2 regions of the Arthrobacter sp. Y3224198 genome follow, and region 1 is predicted to be linked to the other one. Evidence: riboswitches for the same ligand, from Rfam matches in the RefSeq annotation. Region 1 holds a riboswitch; the other holds the start of a gene.

Region 1 (3,203 bases):
ATGATGGGCGTAGCTGTAGTGGTCGTATCCGTGATGCTGGCCGTGGCCGGTGCCGGAGCCATTTACCGGATTGCCCGCGGCCCCTCGATCCTGGACCGGGTCATTGCCACGGATGTCCTGCTCGCGATTGTGGGTGCCGCCCTGGTGACGGATATGATTGTCTACCGCAACCTGGATTACCTCGCCCTGCTGGTGGCCATTTCACTGATCGGGTTCCTCGGCTCGGTGACCGTGGCCCGCTTCGTCACGGACAGGAGGTAAGGCAATGGAAGACACCGTATACGACGCCATAGCCGCAGTGCTGATGATCGGCGGCGCCCTGATGTCGCTGGCCGCAGCTATCGGCCTGATCCGCTTTCCGGACCTCCTGAGCCGCATGCACGCGGCGACCAAGCCGCAGGTACTGGGCCTGCTGCTGTTCCTGCTGGCCATGGCCGTGTCCTTCCGCAGCTGGAAACTGCTGCCCATCCTGGCCGTGGCATGGCTCTTTATGCTCCTGACCGCACCGGTCTCTGCCCACATGGTGGGCCGGGCCGGCTACCGGACCAAGCACCTGCGGCCGGAGCTGCTGGTGATCGACGAGCTGGACGACGTCGTGGAACGGGCCCAGCGCCTGCTCCAGGATGCCGAGGCCGAGGAGATGGAAAACGACAACGACGATCCCCGGGTGGACGACGATCCGGGAGCTGCTGCCTATACCGGGGAGCTGGACGACGACGAACTGCTCGCCGCCCGCCAGCGCAAGCCGCAGGAATAGGCACAGCGGTTAAACAACAGCGCCCGGCCCCGGAAATCCGGGCCGGGCGCTGTGCTGTGTACCGCCGGCTGGGCGGTGCTGGGAAACTGTGGCGCTTAGACGACCTCAGGGGTCTTCTGGTACCGCTGGATGGCCCGCTGCGTTCCACGGTTTGTCAGGACACGGATCACCGAGCTGACGGCGCCGGAAACCACGGCGAAGGCGACGGCCGAACGCAGGCTGTTTTCGAGGCTGCCTTCAGCGTCCTTGGGCGGCTCGTTGCCGGTGGCCTTGGTCCAGACGAAATCCAGCACCTTGGCGGCCACGATGCCGGACAGGATGCTCGCTCCGGTTCCGAGCAGTTTGAGGATCAGGTTCATGAGTACTCCTAGCTTCGGGCGTTTGTCCTAACCCTACGGTATCCGCTGTCAGCCGCATGGTCCCGGTACGGCCGCAGATCAGGGTGCCTGTGAAGAAGCCGAAGGCGTGTGTAGAGTGGAACCGCAAACACACGACAGGGGAGCGCACGTCCACGGCAGCCTTAGGGCAGCAGGGGGCAAGGCGCTGAGAGTGCGGATCACCGCAGACCCTCGAACCTGATCCGGTTAGTACCGGCGAAGGGAGTCGAGAGCTCAGGGAAATACCAGCCCGGAGGCCGGCCAACACCGGACTTCGCGGTGCCGGCCTGTGCCGGCGCGCTATGACCCTCCCCTCCTGCTTTCAGGAGGATTTTCATGAACAGGTTCGATTCCGCTGCGGCGCCGTCCGCAGCACGTCCGGCAGCCCCCGTGCGTACGTGGCGGGTGGTGGACATAGTTGTCGCTTCCGTTGTGGCGGTGGCCGTCGGCATCATTTTCTGGGCCTGGTCCCTGGGGTATGCCGGGATCAGCGCGCTGACCGCGGCGTTTCCGCCGCTGGCCGGCCTGTACACCGGCGGCTGGCTGATTGCCGGCGTGCTGGGCGGGTTGATCATCCGCAAGCCCGGCGCTGCGATTTACTGCGAAATGCTGGCCGCGGCGGTTTCCGGCGTGCTGGGAACCCAGTTCGGACTTTCCGTGCTGCTCTCCGGTTTCCTGCAGGGCCTGGGCGCCGAACTGGTGTTCCTGGTATTCCTGTACCGCCGTTTCACGCTCCCGGTGGCTCTGCTGGCCGGACTCGGGTCCGGCCTGTTCCTGGGGCTGAGCGAAAACATTCTCTACAACGTGGAGTGGGCGGGGCAGTGGAAGCTCCTTTATGTTCTGCTCACCGCCGTCTCGGGCGCGCTGCTGGCCGGCGGACTGTCCTGGCTGGCAGTGCGCGCACTGGCCCGGACCGGCGCCCTGGCACCGTTCGCGGCGGGGCGGACCGGGAAGGCGTAGCCATGCTTTTCCGCAAAAAGGGCGTCAGGAACCAGGCGCCTGGTGCCGGCGCGGCCCCGCCGGTCCTGCCCGACAGCCACTCCCGCCCCGCATCTGTAACAGCGCAGGGCTGGGGGTGGCAGCACGGCGGCAGGTCCGGCCCGGCAGTGTCCGGACTGGACCTGGCGGTGGCCCCCGGTGAACGCGTCCTGCTCCTCGGTGCGTCCGGAGCGGGAAAATCCACGTTCCTGCACGCCCTGGCCGGAGTGCTTGGCCCGGATACGGGCGGGGAAGAACACGGCACCCTCAGGGTGGACAACCTGCATCCGGCGGACCGCTCGGTGCGCGGGCGGACCGGACTGGTCCTGCAGGACCCCGACGCCCAGACCGTTCTCTCCCGGGTGGGCGACGAGGTGGCTTTCGGCGCGGAGAATCTCGCGGTCCCGGCCGGCGAGATCTGGCCACGGGTGCGCCGGGCGCTGGCCGACGTGGGCCTCAACCTGCCGCTGGACCGCTCAACGGCCGCGCTTTCGGGCGGTCAAAAGCAGCGCCTGGCCCTGGCATCGGTGATGGCCATGGAACCGGGACTCCTGCTGCTCGACGAGCCCACCGCCAACCTGGACCCGGAAGGCGTCACGGAGATCCGTGACGCGGTGAGCCGGGTCCTGGACCGGACCGGCGCCACCATGGTTGTGGTGGAACACCGGGTGGAGGTGTGGGCCGGAATAGTGGACCGGGTGGTGGTCCTCGCCGCCGGTGGCGGAGTCCTTGCCGACGGCACACCGGCGGAGGTGCTGGGAAATGCCGGGCGCCGCCGGGCACTGGCCGAAGCCGGTGTGTGGCTGCCGGGCACCCGCCCCGACATTCCGGGCGGTCCGTGGACCCCTGCCGCCGCCGGTCCGCGCCTGCTCCAGGCCCGCGGACTGGCTGCCGCCCGCACCGCCCGCGGTCCCGCCGTCGTTCACGGCGCGGACCTGGACCTGGACGCCGGGACCGCCGTCGGCATTACCGGTCCCAATGGTGCCGGCAAGTCCACGCTCGCCCTGACACTGGGCGGACTGCTCCGGCCCCGGGAAGGGACGGTTGCAGCGGAGCCGGCCTTGGCCGGCAAAGCCGCCGCGGACCCGTTC
Region 2 (3,203 bases), on a different contig from region 1:
TCGGGCGGCGCCTCTCCGGGGCGTTGGAGGGTCTCGACCTCCCCAAGTACCCTGGCGGCACGGCGCAGCGCGAGGGTGAGATCGAAGCCGGGTCCGGCAGGTCCGCACCGGAGATCATCAGTGATCTCGCGGCCAGCCAAACAGCGCTCGAGGCCGTTCTGGCCCGTTACGCCGAGGCCGGCTTCCCAAACGGCCACTTCCTCGGCGGGGAGCATTACGGGGTGATGGAATGCCCCGCGCACCGGCTGCGCGAAGTGGAGATGCACCACGCGGATCTGGGTCTCGGCTACGGGCCGGCGGACTGGCCCGAGGAGTATGTCGCCTGGGACCTGCCGGTGCTACTGGCCACGGTCCCGGAGCGGCTCGGCTCCGCCGGCGACCGCCGGAGGTTCATGGCCTGGCTGGCGGGCCGGGGCCCTCTCGACACCGGCACTGGCCCCTTGGTGACTGGTGGTCCGGTGGGTCCGGAACGGACCCTCAGCCCGCCACTACCGGTATACAGTCTCCCGCAGCGCACCGAACGGCTCCCAGAAGTAGTCAAAGCTGTCCTGCGGCCCACCCATAAACCGCTGGGTGAACACCACGCCGATGTCCCCGTTCGGATAGACGGCGGCACTGACCCCGGTTCCGCCGGCCCAGCCCCACATACCCGGTTCGGACCACGGCGCTCCCAGCCCGGTCTGCACCGCGGTCATGAAACCCCAGGACTCGTCCGGACCGGACATTTCCGTCATTCCCACCCGCTGCGGAGAGGTGAGCTGGTCTTCGGTCATCTGCTGCCGCAGCTCGGCGGGCAGCACGGCGTCGTCGGCCAGCTGCGCCAGGAACCTCAGGTAGTCGGGCGCCGTGGACACCAGTCCGCCTGCCAGGGACTCGAACTTGGGCGGCACCGCCATGGCATCCCGGTAGGAGACCATTTCCCGGAGCCCGCCGTCGGCCTCCCCGTAGACGGCCGGGAACACTTCTTTCCCGGTCGGAAACCCGGTGCCGGTGAGCCCGAACGGCTTACTGATCCGCTCCTGCAGCAGCTCTGCCACTGACGCGTCACCGGCCTTGGCCAGCACTGCCGAGAGCAGGTCCGCACACGCGTGGTACATCCAAAGGTCACCGGGCTGATGCGCCAGCGGCAGGGCAGCGAGGCGGGCCAGATACTCCTCGGGTGTCAGGTCCGGCGGGTTCGGCCCCCACAACAAATCCCGGGTGGCCGCGGCGTAGGGCGTGGACCCGAAATCGATGCCGAATCCCGCAGTGAAGGTCAGCAGGTGGCGTACGGTGATCGGCCCGCGGGCGGGAACTGACACGGACAGCGGCGCATCGGGGGTGGCGAGCACCCGCAGGTGTCCCAGCGCGGGGAACATACGGGAAATGTCTTCCTCCAGTTCCAGCGTGCCGTCCGCCAGCAGGGACAGCGCCAGGGCGCCGCCAACGGGCTTGCTGAGCGAGGAGATCCGGAACGGGGTGTCCTCGTCCATGAGTGCGGTTCCGCCCGCATCCAGGAATCCGGTGGCGAAAATTTCCGATTCGCCGTTAATCCGAACCCCCGCCACCAGCCCGGGACACCAGCCGGAGCTGACGGTCTCGGCCAGGCGGTCCCACAGGGGTTTGGCTATCCCGGGCATGGCTCAACTCTGCGCACGCGGACCGGGCCAGTCAACGCCTGGCGCGGCCCAACCGGCTCCGGCGGCCCCTTTGCCTTTGGGCTCCGCCGCTCGTAGAGTCATCTGCAGTGACACGGGGTGCCGCACGGCTGAGATGAAACCCGTTGAACCTGATCTAGTTAGAACTAGCGAAGGGATGTCGCGAATGACTATTCGCCTCACACCGTTAACCGTTTCCGACCATTTGGCGCGCCTGCGTGCCGATCCGCCGCTTGTGCAGTGCCTGACCAACACCGTGGTCACGAACTTCACCGCCAACGTGCTCCTGGCAGTGGGCGCAGCACCGGCCATGACCGACATTCCCGGCGAGGCCGGCCCGTTTGCCCGGATGGCCTCCGCCGTGTTGATCAATCTGGGGACCCCGCACGGGGAACAACGCGCCGCCATGCTCGAAGCAGCCGAAGCAGCCAACGACGCCGGGATCCCCTGGGTGCTGGACCCGGTCGCGGTTGGCAGCCTGCCGGTCCGCACCGCCCTGGCCGCCGAGTTGCTGGAGATGCGCCCCACCGCGATCCGGGCGAATGCTTCCGAGATCATAGCGCTCGCCGGCCTGGGCGGCGGCGGTCGCGGTGTGGATGCAACCGACGACCCTGAAGCGGCCCTCCCCGCAGCCGCCCTGCTCGCGGGCAAGTACGGCAGCGTGGTGGCCGTCTCCGGCGCTACGGATGTGGTTACCAACGGCACCGTGACGCTTCGGCAGTCCAACGGCAGCCCCCTGCTCACCAAGGTCACCGGCGGCGGTTGTGCCCTGGGCGCCGTCACCGCTGCTTTCCTGGCTGTGGCGGACCGTCCGGTTCCCGCTGGCGGTTCAGAAGCGGCCGCTCCGGAACCCGGGCGCTCGTCAGCCGACGACGGCGCCAGGCTGGCGGCGGTGGCCTCCGCCACCGCCGCGTACACCGTGGCCGCGGAGCAGGCAGCAGCGTCCGTATCCGGTCCGGGAAGCTTCGCCCCCGCATTCCTTGACGCCCTGTGGAACCTGGACGCTGCCGCAATCGCCGAACGGCTGGCCTCCGCATGAGCACCGTTACCGCCCCTGCTACCGGCCGGCCCCGGGACGCCGCCCGAAATACCGGAATCTACCTGGTCACCGACACCCTCCAGTGCGGAACCCGCGGCGTGGTCGACACCGTACGGGCCGCTGTCGCGGGCGGTATACGCACCGTGCAGCTGCGGGAGAAGCATGTTTCCGCTGCGGACTTCCACTCGCTGGTGCTGGCCGTGGCCGCGGCCGTCGGCCATCAAGCGGTGCTGCTGGTGGATGACCGCGTGGATGTTTATCTGGCCGCGCGTGCCGCCGGAGCTGCGGTCCACGGGGTGCATGTAGGCCAAAGCGACCTGCCCGTTAAGGCGGTGAGGCAGCTCGTGGGCCCGGATGCCGTCGTCGGACTTACAGCGAACACGGACGCGCATCTGGCGGCGGTGCGGATCCTGCCCGCGGGAACCGTGGACTATCTGGGCGCCGGGGTCATCCGGCCTACCAGCACCAAACCCGACCATCCGGAACCCCTGGGTTTGGAAGGGTTCCGGTCCTTCGCCCAGGCATCC

Evidence for each region. A riboswitch is a leader RNA that binds a small molecule or an ion and turns the genes downstream of it on or off. The one in region 1 is predicted to bind thiamine pyrophosphate.
Region 2: it holds a riboswitch for thiamine pyrophosphate, as region 1 does, so the genes downstream of both, thiM (hydroxyethylthiazole kinase) here and AC5RUF_RS13985 (ECF transporter S component) in region 1, are expected to answer to the same signal.

The regions. Positions count from the first base shown of each region.
Region 1 covers NZ_JBNHFG010000033.1:17,524-20,726, reverse strand. The annotation lists gene AC5RUF_RS14000 (MrpF/PhaF family protein) at 1-261, shown strand; gene AC5RUF_RS14005 (Na+/H+ antiporter subunit E) at 1-4, shown strand, start outside; partial or broken gene mnhG (monovalent cation/H(+) antiporter subunit G) at 266-607, shown strand; gene AC5RUF_RS13990 (DUF4235 domain-containing protein) at 853-1,116, opposite strand; TPP riboswitch at 1,243-1,376, shown strand; gene AC5RUF_RS13985 (ECF transporter S component) at 1,471-2,094, shown strand; gene AC5RUF_RS13980 (ABC transporter ATP-binding protein) at 2,097-3,203, shown strand, end outside.
Region 2 covers NZ_JBNHFG010000012.1:69,767-72,969, reverse strand. The annotation lists partial or broken gene AC5RUF_RS09005 (maleylpyruvate isomerase family mycothiol-dependent enzyme) at 1-422, shown strand, start outside; gene AC5RUF_RS09000 (serine hydrolase domain-containing protein) at 489-1,619, opposite strand; TPP riboswitch at 1,723-1,812, shown strand; gene thiM (hydroxyethylthiazole kinase) at 1,795-2,676, shown strand; gene thiE (thiamine phosphate synthase) at 2,673-3,203, shown strand, end outside.